4 regions of the Shinella sp. genome follow, and region 1 is predicted to be linked to each of the others. Evidence: predicted binding sites of a transcription regulator. Region 1 holds the regulator's gene; each other region holds the start of a gene.
The links. The regulator LexA, encoded in region 1, represses DNA repair genes until DNA is damaged. The targets are predictions, from matches to a motif close to TGTTCNNNNTGTGTTCNG.
Positions count from the first base shown of each region.

Region 2: a site for LexA is predicted at 1,601-1,618, ahead of ACT6VE_RS06390 (dehydrogenase). Genes of this name have one in related genera too.
Region 3: a site for LexA is predicted at 1,643-1,660, ahead of ACT6VE_RS16320 (ImuA family protein). Genes of this name have one in related genera too.
Region 4: a site for LexA is predicted at 1,368-1,385, ahead of ACT6VE_RS24080 (metallopeptidase family protein). Genes of this name have one in related genera too.

Region 1 is NZ_JBQVPI010000034.1:4,094-7,427, reverse strand. It holds gene ACT6VE_RS30440 (ComEC/Rec2 family competence protein) at 1-813, shown strand, start outside; gene lexA (transcriptional repressor LexA) at 1,072-1,794, opposite strand; partial or broken gene ACT6VE_RS30430 (IS3 family transposase) at 2,257-2,992, shown strand; partial or broken gene ACT6VE_RS30425 (IS3 family transposase) at 3,139-3,334, opposite strand, start outside.
Region 2 is NZ_JBQVPI010000002.1:363,320-366,653, reverse strand. It holds gene ACT6VE_RS06405 (bifunctional DNA primase/polymerase) at 1-19, opposite strand, end outside; gene ACT6VE_RS06400 (hypothetical protein) at 197-619, opposite strand; tRNA gene ACT6VE_RS06395 (tRNA-Pro) at 1,023-1,099, opposite strand; gene ACT6VE_RS06390 (dehydrogenase) at 1,685-1,903, shown strand; gene ACT6VE_RS06385 (MerR family transcriptional regulator) at 2,052-2,582, opposite strand; gene ACT6VE_RS06380 (integration host factor subunit alpha) at 2,712-3,050, opposite strand; gene ACT6VE_RS06375 (beta-ketoacyl-ACP synthase III) at 3,280-3,334, opposite strand, start outside.
Region 3 is NZ_JBQVPI010000008.1:28,838-32,171, reverse strand. It holds gene ACT6VE_RS16325 (ATP-dependent helicase) at 1-1,502, opposite strand, end outside; gene ACT6VE_RS16320 (ImuA family protein) at 1,710-2,468, shown strand; gene ACT6VE_RS16315 (Y-family DNA polymerase) at 2,386-3,334, shown strand, end outside.
Region 4 is NZ_JBQVPI010000016.1:84,587-87,920, reverse strand. It holds gene ACT6VE_RS24095 (calcium-binding protein) at 1-60, opposite strand, end outside; gene bfr (bacterioferritin) at 406-891, opposite strand; gene ACT6VE_RS24085 ((2Fe-2S)-binding protein) at 857-1,210, opposite strand; gene ACT6VE_RS24080 (metallopeptidase family protein) at 1,559-1,993, shown strand; gene ACT6VE_RS24075 (DUF1737 domain-containing protein) at 2,017-2,223, opposite strand; gene ACT6VE_RS24070 (HpcH/HpaI aldolase/citrate lyase family protein) at 2,220-3,131, opposite strand; gene ACT6VE_RS24065 (hypothetical protein) at 3,255-3,334, shown strand, end outside.

The sequences.
Region 1 (3,334 bases):
GCCTGTGGGCTTGCTGGCAACCTGCTGGCCATGCCGTTGATCAGCGTCATCGTCATGCCCTTCGGTCTCATCGCCGTTCTCCTGATGCCCTTTGGCCTCGATGCCATTCCCTTTGCGATCATGGGCAAGGGCATCGAGTGGATGATCATGCTTTCGACATGGGTTGCTAGCTGGAAGGGCGAGGTCGTCACCGGCCGCATCCCTGAGATCGCCTTCCTGCTCATCGGCATCGGCGGCGGCCTTGTCTGCCTTCTGCGGACCCGGCTGCGCCACGCCGGCACGCTTCTCGTCGTCTTCGGTATCCTTGTCGCCTGCTGGCCCGGCGGAGGCACGAGGCCGGAGATTCTCGTGTCGGAAGATGGCCGCCTGGTTGCGATTCTGCTTGGCGAAAAAGCAGCGGTCAACCGCGCCAGCCCCCCGGATTTCATCTACGCGCAATGGCGGCGCGCCCTTCGCCTCGACGGATTGATGAAACCTGAAATTCGTAAAACGGACGGACTGGCGGTGGAAGCCAAGAACGCAGAGCCCACAAACAAGGTCAGGCAGAAGCGGCCCCGCCGAAAAGCGGACCGGCAAAAGGCCAAAGCAGCCATGGCCGCAGCACTCGATGCAGCCCGCATCCGCACCGGCTTCATCTGCGAGACAAAAGCCTTTTGCGCCGCTGTTTCACCCAGCGGATGGCGTATCGTGGCGCTGGAAGACCTCGCCTTCCTCGGTACGGCGTGCGACGGGCGGATCTCGTCATCGTGCCGGTGGCAATCCGGCTGGAGACTTGCCGCTCAGGTGCGCGCCTCATCACGGTTCGACATTTGAGGCAGACCGGCGCCCTGGAAATCCAGTCGGCGGTCGATCAAGCACACCCCGTCGTCTCCGACACCCTCTTTGGCTCGGCCGTCGAAACGCTTCACCGCCCCTGGTCACGACACCGCACATACGATTGGCGCACAGCTACTTATGACGCTGGCAAGGGCGATTAAAGCATGTCGCGATATTTCAGCTTCACGTCTCGCGCTTTGGGTATCCGATTTTTCGCATGTCGCTCTGGCGCTGCACGCGCTTACGCGACAGGCTTTAATGGTAGCGGCGAATGAGGCCGACGAGCTTGCCCTGGATCTTGACGCGATCCGGCCCGAAAATACGGGTTTCGTAGGCCGGATTGGCGGCCTCAAGCGCAATCGATGCACCCTTGCGGCGGAAGCGCTTCAGCGTCGCTTCCTCATCATCGACCAGCGCCACGACGATTTCACCGGGATTGGCAGTGTTCGTATTGCGAATGATGACAGTGTCGCCGTCGAGGATACCGGCCTCGATCATCGAATCGCCCTTGACCTCCAGCGCATAATGCTCCCCGCCACCGATCATTTCTGCAGGCACAGTGATTTCATGGGTATTGTTCTGGATGGCCGAGATGGGCACACCCGCCGCGATACGCCCCATGACCGGCACGGAAACGGAGGAGGGCATGTCTGCCTGGCTTGACGTGCGCTGGGGCGGCGCAGCTGTTACCTGTTGCTTCCCGAGACTCCCCTCGATGACGGCCGGGGAAAAGCCGCGTCGCGGTTGCAGGCTGGGCGAATACGCCTCCGGAAGCTTGATGACTTCCAGTGCGCGTGCGCGATTGGGCAGGCGACGAATGAAGCCTCGCTCTTCGAGTGCCGTAATCAGCCGGTGGATACCCGATTTCGATGCAAGATCCAGAGCATCCTTCATTTCGTCGAAAGATGGCGGTATGCCAGATTCCTTCATCCGTTCATGGATGAACAAGAGAAGTTCCTGTTGCTTACGTGTCAACATCGCCGCCCACTCCAGAATCGCGAAACAAATATAGAACATACACTATCTGTTCCATATGTGTTCTGCAAGAGCCGCGCCTGCAGAGGCTGTGTTGGTGGCGTGGAAATTAATCCAGATTTCGGTCCTTGAAATGGCGACAATTAATCTAGATTCCAATACAATAAGGTTCTGAAATTTCGATACTTTTTCGCGACGAAACCGCCAGAATCACCAAAAGTGTGACTTTTAAATTCAGCTAGCCTTCTATGCTATTGATTTCGTTTAATAATAATAACTTATTCGATGTTTCTAAGTTCCATAATACTCCATCTTGCGGATTTGGCTATTGAACACGGTTTGTGGCATTTAGCTCAACGATGAGTTCCAAAATGTTGGCTGGTTCGGCGTCGCGAAATTCATCAACATGAATAGCCCTGAGATTTGTAGACGTCTTCCTTCCTAAATTTGAGGTAGTAGGCGGATATGGGCAAAGCTAATTTCAGCGACGATTTTAAGCGTGACGCGGTGCGTCAGATCACTGAGCGGGGCTATCCGGTTTCGGAAGTTTCGCAGCGGCTGGGTGTCAACCAGCATTCTCTCTATGAGTGGAAGAAGAAGTTTTCTTCGACGCCCGGTGAGCAGGGTAGTTACCAGGCAAAAGAGATCAGGTGGCTCAAGAAGGAGCTGGCGCGTCTCACCCAGGAACGCGACATATTATAAAAAATGCCACCGTGTATTTCGCTAGGGATGCAAAGTAAAGTACGCGTTCATTGCCCAGCATCAACAGCGGTTTTCGGTGCGAATGATGTGCCGCCTGTTCCGCATCCATCCCGGCGGGTTTTATGCTTGGCTTCGGATGCCGTTGAGCAAGCGTGCCTGCGAGGACAAGCGGCAGATCGATCTGCTCCAGACGGCTTGGGAAGAGATCGGCAAGGTCTACAGCTATCACAAGCTTCATGACGACCTGCTCGATCACGGCGAGACATGCTGCCCCAACCGGGCTGCCCGCCTGACCCGGATTGCCGGTATCAAGGCTCAGATCGGCTACAAACGCCGTCCCAGCGTCTATGGTGGCAGACCTTCCGTTGTCATCGACAACACGCTGGATCGGCAATTCGACGTCGAGGCTCCAGACAAGGTCTGGGTCACCGACATCATCTACATCCGTACCAGCGAAGGTTTTGCCTATCTGGCCGTCGTCATAGATCTTTATTCCCGGTGACCTTCCCCTGAACTTTCCTCCGGCAGCGATTAGAGCCTCGGCGGTTTTTGATACGCCAAATGGCGCGGTGTGAGCAACCGGCTCCAACGCTACGCGAAGCTTCCACATCGCGTAGCGTTGGAGCCGGTTGCGGCGATGATCCCGGCATAGTCTGCCGGGGTCTGGTATCCGAGCAATGAGTGCGGCCGGAAATTGTTGTAATCGTCCGCCTATTCCGCGATGGCGCTGCGGGCGTGGTCGAGGCCGAAGAACAGGCTCTCATTGAGCAACTCGTCGCGCATGCGGCCGTTGAAGCTCTCGATATATCCATTCTGCATTGGCTTTCCTGGCGCGATGTAG
Region 2 (3,334 bases), on a different contig from region 1:
CGTCGGAAGGTGGCGACATGCTGGCCGCCAAGGTTAGGTGCGACTGTTCGCCTGCTCCCGTCGGGAAGTTCGCGCAGGAAAAGACCGAATAGGCGGACCCCGTCTAGGTCGACGGTGAACTGTGCGAGCGTTCTAGCTCCGCTCACTGACGGCGGCCTTTCGACCGCCGTCAGTGACTGGATGACGGGTTCGCGCATTAAGCCACCAATGCGCGTGTAAGCGGCCCAAAGTCCCGCGCTGTCTCACCGCTATTGCGGGTCGAGAAGTAGCGACCGACCAGTTCACGGTCATCTTCGATGCGGTCGACGATGCCACAAGCACGAAGGAGTGCCCCGAACCGCATCGACAGGCGATCGGTCGCGCCAGTCAGAAACTCCAATGTGATAGGCTCTCTATAGCCAGGGCCAACGGGTTCGGCATTGACCGTGAACCGGAGGAGGTTGTCGGCGTCTTCAGCAATGGCGACGTTGCTGACCCGCCAGCCCACCCAACCTCTTAAGTGGGCCATTCGGCTCGATGCTATACGCTCGACGCGGCAGACGTCGTCAAACGACTCCAAGCAGCAGAAAGCGAGTACGTCCACGAGGGACGGGCCATTGGCATTCTGGGATTTGAGCAAAATTCCTCCTTCGCCGGCGACGAGCCGGTTCCCTTGGTCGTGATGATGAAGTGGTCAATACTTATATAAGGGCGAGCGCGGCCAAAGCCCTACTGTCGCTGAAGATTTAAAGGGCGTCCGCCGGCAACTGCCGGGTTGGGTTTCCTGATGGCAGCGTATCGCGTCGCCGCGCACATGCACGTCGCCACTACGCTTAGGAAATATGGGCGAAGCGGCGTCCCAAGAAAATAAGACCGTTGTTGGGACAGACAGACGCATTGCGCGTGAGGTTAAAAAACTTGGCGCGCTAAGGCAAAGAAAATGAAGGAGAGGAAAGAGATTTGCTTAAGCCAGCCCCTGGCTACATAGTGGCTACAAATTTTATAGCCACTCAAACTGTGTGGGGCTAAGTGTGTGATTTAATTGGTCGGAATGGCGGGATTCGAACCCACGACCCCTTGACCCCCAGTCAAGTGCGCTACCGGGCTGCGCTACATTCCGGACCGCGCAAACCTCTATATTCCCAGTGATTTGGATGCAAGCCCAAAAAACTGCGAAAGGAACAAAAGTGGAAAAAAGTCTCTCGGTGGGACTTTCGGGGACCGAAATTCACACGGAAAACGCCACGGATGTTCCGGATGCGTTTCGCTCTAATCCTGTGATTATGGCAGGCACCGAGAGTGTGTCGCCCTCACTGTTCGCGAAATGGCGAGGGCGCTTTGCAGCGATCAAGGGGCCTCAACCCGTAGCAGGGCAGTCCCTCCTCCCTTCCATGGCCTGCATGTCTGCTGCGCGTCATTTTCTTTTCACAACCGTACCGGAATCACCGAATCAGACCTTCCCCGGCATTAGACGAAAGTCGTAGAGTTGCCTCGCTCGCTTGTCATTTGCGAGCACTCCCCCGCGTCACGGAGAGCCAAGCGTGACGCCTGTTTGCCCCGCCTCCGTGCGGGGCTTTTTCTTTCTCTGCGACGCTTATCGCGCGTTGACTCTTCACAAGAAGAGAACATAATGAGAACAAATCTCGACGGATTTCCTTGTTCCTCAATCTAGAAGACGACTGTGTCCCCACAGGAGAATGCTGACGTGCGACCGCTTCCCGAGTATGAAGCGCCGGCTGGACCGGTAGACGATCAGGGGGATGCCGTACGCGCCGCCCTTGCCTGGCATGATGGAGATGCGCAGGCGACCATCGCAACGCTGCTTGCCGACTGCGCCCACCTCCGGCGCCAGCTTGATCTGACCCGGGCGGCGATGGGACACGGCTTCGTGCGGGGCTGGGAGCCCATACCGCAACGCGACTGATGGGAGGAGTATGCGCGAAGAAAGGCCTTCCATTCCGCAGGAGAGCAGAGGCCGATACGCTTCATGCATTTACAGGCGACACCGGAAGTGGGCTAGCGACGAGCACACAGGGCACGCCCCGCTCTCCACAGCCACCCCATCGACTGGCTCAGCGCACCTGGTCGAGCAGGCGCTTGCACTCCAGAAGATCGTAGAGCGCTTCCTGAAGCAGGGCGCGATCTTCCTTGCCGACGCTGGTCTTGCCGATCGAGATTTCCGGCGGATCGTCAATGCCACCGACGAAGGAGAAGAAGCGGCGGCTGGCCGGGGCCTTGGCGCGACCGACGATCTGGTCGTCATCGCTGCCTGCCTTGGGCGGCGTCGGGTCCTCATGGTTTGCGGCGGCTAGCGCCTCCACCGTGGCAAGGTCGCCGCTCGCGATCGCCGCGACGAACTTGTTGCCGTTGACCTTCAACAGCTTCTGCACGCCCTTGATCGTATAGCCATGGTCGTAGAGCAGATGGCGGATGCCCTTCAGGAGATCCACGTCTTCCGGGCGATAATAGCGGCGCCCGCCGCCACGTTTCATCGGCTTGATCTGGACGAAGCGCGTCTCCCAGAAGCGCAGCACATGCTGCGGCAGGTCGAGGTCGTCGGCGACTTCGCTGATGGTACGGAACGCGTCCGGACTCTTGTCCATTCTATCCTCGATGAAAGCTCAAGACGGCAGCATATGATAAACGCCGCCGATTCGTATTCATTTCAGCGAGTTGTCGGACGATATTCAAGTTTCAAATTGCTGATGGAGCGACAATGATGTGAAAATCGCTCAGGAAGCGGGCGAAGCCGGCTTCTGTTTCGCCTTGCGCGAGAGATGCGACTTCAGCACTCGCTGCTTCAGCACGTTCGATGCCTTGAAGGTCATCACGCGGCGCGGCGAGATCGGCACTTCCTCGCCGGTCTTCGGATTGCGGCCGATGCGTTCGTTCTTGTCGCGCACCTGGAAGGTGGCGAAGGAGGAAAGCTTGACGCTCTCGCCCCGGACGATGGCATTGCAAATCTCGTCAATGACGGTTTCGACAAGCTCTGCGGATTCGGTCCTCGAAAGGCCGACCTTCCGGAAAACCGATTCAGCCAAATCTGCGCGTGTCACCGTCTTCCCGCTCATCGTCCCTCACCAATTTCTTATTGAAAGCGCATGGTTAAGTGGTGGGAGACTATTGCCCTTCCCCCGCGCGGTCAAGCGGCCCTGAGAGCCAACCCTGACCGTTCCCCTCTCACGCGGCCGGGAATTGTCCCACGAGGACGCTAGACGGGAGCCCGCCCGCAGTCCGCGTATTCCAAAGCGTGCCGAGAGCGAGCCATCCTCGGAAGGAGCGTTTGGACGGGGGCCGCTCCTACCAGCGCAGAAGGACCGCGCCCCAGGTGAAGCCGCCACCCATGGCTTCCAGC
Region 3 (3,334 bases), on a different contig from region 1:
ATCCTGACCGTTCCTATCTCCGCCGGCCAGCCGGCCTCGGCTTTGCGCAGGGCGGTAACCAGCGTGATGAAGGCGGGCCAGTCGTCACCGCTCTTGGGTGGCGGCGGGATCTCGGCGAGCGACTGGAGCGGCTCGGGATCGGCCGCGATCGTGTCGAGGATTTTGCCGGCGGTCTGCGGCCCGATGCCCGGAAGAAGCTGAAGCAATCGGAACCCGGCAACGCGATCGCGTGGGTTCTGGGCGAAACGCAAGACGGCGAGCAGGTCCTTGACGTGGGCAGCGTCGAGAAATTTCAAGCCGCCGTACTTCACGAAGGGGACGTTGCGCCGGGTCAGCTCGATTTCCAGCGCGCTGGAATGGTTCGAGCTGCGAAACAGCACGGCCTGCTGTTTGAGGGCGACGCCGATCTCGCGGGCGGCCAGAACCTGCTCGACGATATAGGCAGCCTGGTCGATTTCATCCTTCACCGTCACCAGCATCGGCCGCTGCTCGGAGGTGCGATCGGTCCAAAGGTTTTTGGTGTAGCGCTCGCGCGCAAGGCCGATGACGCCGTTGGCGGCCGCCAGGATCGGCTGTGTTGACCGATAATTGCGGTCGAGCGTTATGACGTCGGCCGGCCGCGGTGAGAATTCCTTCGGAAAATCCAGGATGTTGCGAATGGTGGCCGCGCGGAACGAATAGATCGACTGGGCATCATCGCCGACGACAGTCAGGCCACGGCCGCCCGGCTTCAGCGACATCAGGATGGCCGCCTGCAGGCGATTGGTGTCCTGATATTCATCGACAAGCACATAGTCGAACCCGCCGCCCACGTCGTCCGCTAGATCCGGGTCCGAGACCATCTGCGCCCAGTAGAGGAGGAGGTCGTCATAGTCCAGGACGTCCTGTGCCTGCTTGGCTTCAACATAGCCGGCGAAGAGTTCCTTCAGCTCGCGCTCCCATTCCACAGCCCATGGGTATGAGGCTTTGAGAACTTCGCCGATCGACGTCTCCGAGTTCACCACCCGCGAATAGATCGCGATGCAGGTACCCTTGGTGGGAAAGCGGTTTTCCGTCTTCGAGAACCCGAGTTGATGACGGACTATATTCATCAGGTCCGCGCTGTCTTCACGGTCATGGATCGTGAAATCGACACCAAGCCCGATCTGTTCGGCATACATGCGAAGCAGTCGCGCGCCGATGCCATGGAACGTCCCCGCCCAGGCGAGCGCATCGGTCATGATCGCGGCATTGTCGCCCAGCACCTGCCGGCAGATCCTCTGAACTCGCCGCGTCATCTCGGAAGCGGCGCGGCGGGAAAACGTCATCAGCAGGATGCGGCGCGGATCGGCGCCGTTGACGATCAGATGCGCGACGCGGTGGGCGAGCGTGTTGGTCTTGCCACTCCCGGCGCCTGCGATGATCAGCAGCGGACCGCCGATCTGTCCGTCGGGCAGGCCGACGCCATGTTCGACCGCCTCGCGCTGGCGTTCGTTGAGTTTTTCGAGATGAGCCGCCGCCATTTGTCCCCAGCACGTATAAGAAAATTTTCCTGACCCTTCCACGGACAGATATCCCCTTGATGCAGCTAACGGATTCGTTTCAACGGCTTAGCGGCGGCGGGTCATCCGGGGCGGAGGCCCGATTGACTCGTTTCGCCAATCGGAACAAATAATGAACATATCAGCTTGAAGACCTGCTGAAAACCCTGAAGGAGCAACAATTCTGCCGTGGCCAACCATGCCCTCAATCCTGTGCTTGCGGAACTGCGAGAGCGCATTGGCCGCCTCGAAGGCGGCGCGCAACGCGCAAGGCAGACGCTTCCGTTCGGTGTCGCGGACATCGACCGGGCACTGCCTGGAGGAGGGCTGGCCTTCGGGGCGCTGCACGAGGTTGCCGGCGGAGGAGGCGGCACGGTCGACGGTGCGGCCGCGGCGCTGTTTTCTGCAGGCGTCGCCGCGCGGACGAAGGGAAGAGTGCTGTGGTGCATGACGCGCCCGGACCTGTTTTTCCCGGCGATCTCGCAGGCAGGGCTGTATCCCGATCGCGTCGTCTTCTGCGAAAGCGACCGGGAGGAGGAGGTATTGTCGGCCTTCGAAGAGGGGCTGGCCTTCGGTGGTCTGTCCTGTGTTGTCGGCGAACTGGTCCGCCTGTCGATGACCGCGTCCCGTCGGCTGCAGCTCGCGGCCGAGAAGACCGGCAGCATGGGCATCGTCCTGCGCCGATGGCGGCGACAGAACGAGGCCTCGGACTATGGACAGCCGACGGCCTCGACGACGCGGTGGCGCATCAGCACTCTACCGTCCGAGAAGCTGCCGGTGGCCGGCGTCGGGAAGGCGCGCTGGCTGGCGGAGATAATGCGCGTGAAAGCGGGCGAATGCGCCGAATTTGAAATTGGAGCCCCCGATGCCAAGGGTCGTATCTGTCTACTTCCCGCATCTGGCGACCGAGCGGATCAGACGACGCACTGGCGAAGCCTTGCCGGCTGACAAGCCGCTTGTCGTGATCGCGCGGCGCGGATCAAAGCGCTGGATCTCCGCGGCCGATCCGACGGCCGCAAAACTCGGCCTGCGCGTCGGCATGCCGGCGAGCAAGGCGCAGGCCATGGTTGCGGATCTCCTGATGATCGACGCCGCGCCTGCCGAGGATGCGGCCGCGCTCGAGCGGCTGGCGCTCTGGGCGCTCCGCCAATATAGCCCGGTGGTCGCCGTCGACGGCGCCGACGGTCTTGTCATCGATACCGAGGGCGCGGACCATCTTCAGGGCGGCGAGGATCTTCTCATCTCTGGGCTGGTCAATCGGCTGCGTGGCCATGGCCTGACGGCACGGGCGGCCGTCTCGGACACATGGGGCGCCTCGCACGCCATCGCCCGGCTGATCTTGGCGGAAACGACCGTTGTTCGGGTCGGGAATGTTGCGAAAGCGGTGGTCGACCTGCCGATCGTCGCCTTGCGGCTGCCGGCCGAGACGATCCAGGGGCTTCGTGTTCTCGGTATCGATACGGTAGGCCAGCTTTCCGCCATGCCGCGCGCGCCGCTGACCCTTCGCTTCGGCCCGGAGGCCGCCCGCCGGCTCGACCAGTTGTTCGGGCGGGTGGCGGAGCCGATCGAGCCGATCCGCACGCCCGAGTTGGTGGAGGTCTTTAAGAGTTTCGCGGAGCCGATCGGCGCGCCGGAAACCATCGCCAAATATGTCCGGCGGCTGGTCGGGCAGCTCTCCGCCAAGCTTGCCGAAAACGGTCTTGGCGCGCGGCGCTGCGACCTCGTCATCCACCGCGTCGATAATACGCGCCAGCATCTTCGCGCCGGCCTTGCCAAGCCGGTGCGCGATCCGGCGCGCCTGTCCAAGCTGCTGT
Region 4 (3,334 bases), on a different contig from region 1:
ATCCTCGAGATCGCTGCCGAGCAAAGTGTCGACGCCATCCGTACCAATTATTGTACCCATTCGGGTCTCCTCATCGTGCGTTCTGGACATGCGCCGGCCGCCCGCGGCCCCGCTGGGAGACCACGATGGAAAGTGCGAAGGTCCTGGAAGGAAGTGCTTCAAGCCGGGACCGGCTTCGTCCGTTCAATCGAACGCCGCGGACTGCGTGCGTTCTGCCGCTATATTCGGCAAAAAAAGGCGGGTCCCTGTTCCCTTGGAAACTGACAGCGGGAAATCGGCCACACGCGGGAGAGGGTCTGTTACCGAGGTTACAGGAGTTGGATGAGCGGGCCAGAAACGAAAAATCCCCGGACAAGCCGGGGATTTTCAGATGTCTTTGCTGGCTCGCTCCGAAGAGGCCGTATGTTACTCGGCTTCGTTAGCCGGTGCGGCGTTGAGCTGGCCGTACTTTTCCGCGCCGAGCTTGCCGAGAAGCTCAAGCTGGGTCTCGAGGAAGTCGATATGGCCTTCCTCGTCGATCAAAAGCTCTTCGAAGAGCTTCATGGTGACGTAGTCACCGGCATCATGACAGATGTCGCGCGACTTCTTGTAGGCCTTGCGGGCATCGTATTCGCCGGCGAGGTCGGCTTCCAGCACTTCCTTGACGTTCTGGCCGATGCGAAGCGGCGCGACGGTCTGGAGGTTCGGGTGGCCTTCGAGGAAGATGATGCGCGCGACGAGCTTGTCGGCGTGCTGCATCTCTTCGATGGACTCGGCACGCTCCTTCTTGGCGAGAAGCGTGTAACCCCAGTCCTCGAGAAGGCGGTAGTGGAGCCAGTACTGGTTGACAGCACCCAGCTCGAGATGGAGCGCTTCGTTAAGCTGCTCGATGACTTTTTTGTCGCCTTTCAAGGTCCGCTCTCCTGTTTTCTTCATGGAATTGTTTGAGGCGGGTCATGAAATCAAATATCTCGTCGTCCGTCGAGTGGCGGCCGGCGTGGTACTGTTCGGTTGTGCGGACGATGATGTCTACCACATTCGGAAAACAGCCGCAGCAACGGCCGCGCTTCTGCATCGCGTGATAGACTTTTGCGGGCACGATGAGCTGCCAACAGTCCTCGTCGAGGAGGCTGTTGATCACGTCAACAATGTCCGTATCGGTGATGAAGTTGCAGCTGCAAACCAGCATTTCGTCCTGCCTGCCATACGCAAAGTACTGAGTTTCCGGCATTAAGCAAAAGAGGACATTGGCTGTCAAGAATGAACAGGTCAGTCTTGTTGACCCACTAATTTAGAGTCATTCTAATCTTGACTAGAAATATCGCCTTTTCATATGGTTAGGCTTTTGCGGCCTGGTGAAAATCAGGAGCCCGGTGCGGCAAATCGAGTGATCACGATTTGTTGCAAAAGTGGCTTTTGGCGGCGTCTTTTCAGAAACCCGACCTTTCGGCGCCCGTCGGCGTAAAAATCGGTTCGCCGCGCAAACCGCTCTATTTACGCATGCGATGCAGGCAGGGCATGCAAATTCAATCCTCGAAAAGCGCTGGAAATCGTCTATATGACGGTCAAAGGAGAGCCCATGGCCCGCATTGACCAGACCGACGATTGGCGGACGCGCCATGCCCCAACGATCAGCGCGTTCGAATCGCTGGCGCTGGAGGCCTATGGCCATCTGCCGGAAGAATTCCGGGCACTCACCGGCAACCTCATCATCGAGATCGCCGAGTTCCCGAGCGACGACGTCTTTGAAGACATGGCGCTGGAAACACCGTTCGACCTGCTCGGCCTGTTCGAGGGCCGCGGCATCAGCGAACGTTTCACTGTCGAGACCGGCGAAATGCCGAACCGCATCACCCTCTACCGCCGCCCGATCCTCGATTACTGGGCGGAGAACGAGGAGACGCTGGGCGACATCATCACCCATGTGCTCATCCACGAGATCGGCCACCATTTCGGTCTGTCCGACGACGATATGGAGCGTATCGAGGCGAGCGCCGAGATTGCGGCGGGGTAAGCCGCCGCAATCTGTTTTCAGGCTTACTGCTCGGAAAGCTTGATGTCCGGCGTGTATTCCTTGCCCGGAACGTCCTTCACCACCGCCTGGCCGCATTGCATGATCTTGGCGTCGGCATTGTAGGCGTAGGTCGGCGAGCCATGCAGCTCCCAGCCCTTGTTCAGCGCCAGCGTCACCTTGTGACAGAACGAGGCATCGTCGGGAGCGGTCAGGAGTCGGTAGACTTTCATGCGTTTCTCTTTCTCTCGTTGATCAGGTCGACCCTGGCGAGCAGACGCCCGGCCTGGTCGGCGTGGAGCTTTTCGACCATGCGGCCGCGCAGATCAATGACGGCCTTGCCGGCATTTTCAGGTGCCGCGAAGGCGGCGACGATGGCGAGTGCTTCCGCGGCCTCGCCCTCCGTGACGCCAAAGGCCTCGTTGGCAATGGCAATCTGGGCGGGGTGAATCAGCATCTTGCCATCGAAACCCATCTGGCGTCCCTGCAGGCATTCTGCTTCGAGGCCGTCCGTATCCGAAAAATCGTTGAACACGGCGTCGATGACGTCAAGTCCCGAGGCCCGCGCCGCCACGACGACCTGAAGCAACAGGGGAACGAGGTAGGGACGGCCCGGAATATCGGCAATGCCGGTTTCCTTGCGCAGGTCGTTGAGGCCGACGACCAGGCAATCGAGCCGCCCGCCATGGGTGCGGCCCGTCTCGGCAATGGCCGCAAGGTTGAGCAGCCCGGCTGCCGTCTCGATCATCGCCCAGAGCCGTGGGCCGTCATCCGCCCCCGCCTCGGAAAGCCAGTCGGCAACCGTGAGGATGTCCTGCGGCTCCGACACTTTCGGCAACAGCACCGCATCCGGCATGCAGTCCAGCACCGCTTCGAGGTCCAGGGCGCCGTCCGGCCCGTCGAGCGAATTGATCCGGATGACATGCTCGCAACCGGAAGTCCGGTCGAGCCCCTTGAAGTGTTCGATGAGGGCCGCGCGCGCATCCGCCTTCTTCTCCGGCAGGACCGAATCTTCCAGATCGAAGATGATCGCATCGCAATCGAGCACGGCGGATTTGGCGAGCGCCCTCGGATTTGCGGCGGGAACGCTCAGCACCGAGCGGCGCAGGCGAAGCGGATGGTGGTGCGGGGTTCTGTTCATCCGTCCTTTTTGCCGCGCTTTGTCGCAGCCGGCAAGCACTACAGCGCCACGAATCCGGCGAGTTCGGCCTTGCAATGGACAAAATCCACCCCCACATTGAAGTCTAGAGAAAGGGCAAAATCCATGCAGCGCATACGCTCCATCGTCTTCACAGTCCTCGCCACGCTCATCGCAGGCGCGACCTTCCTGTTCGCCGCCTCCGT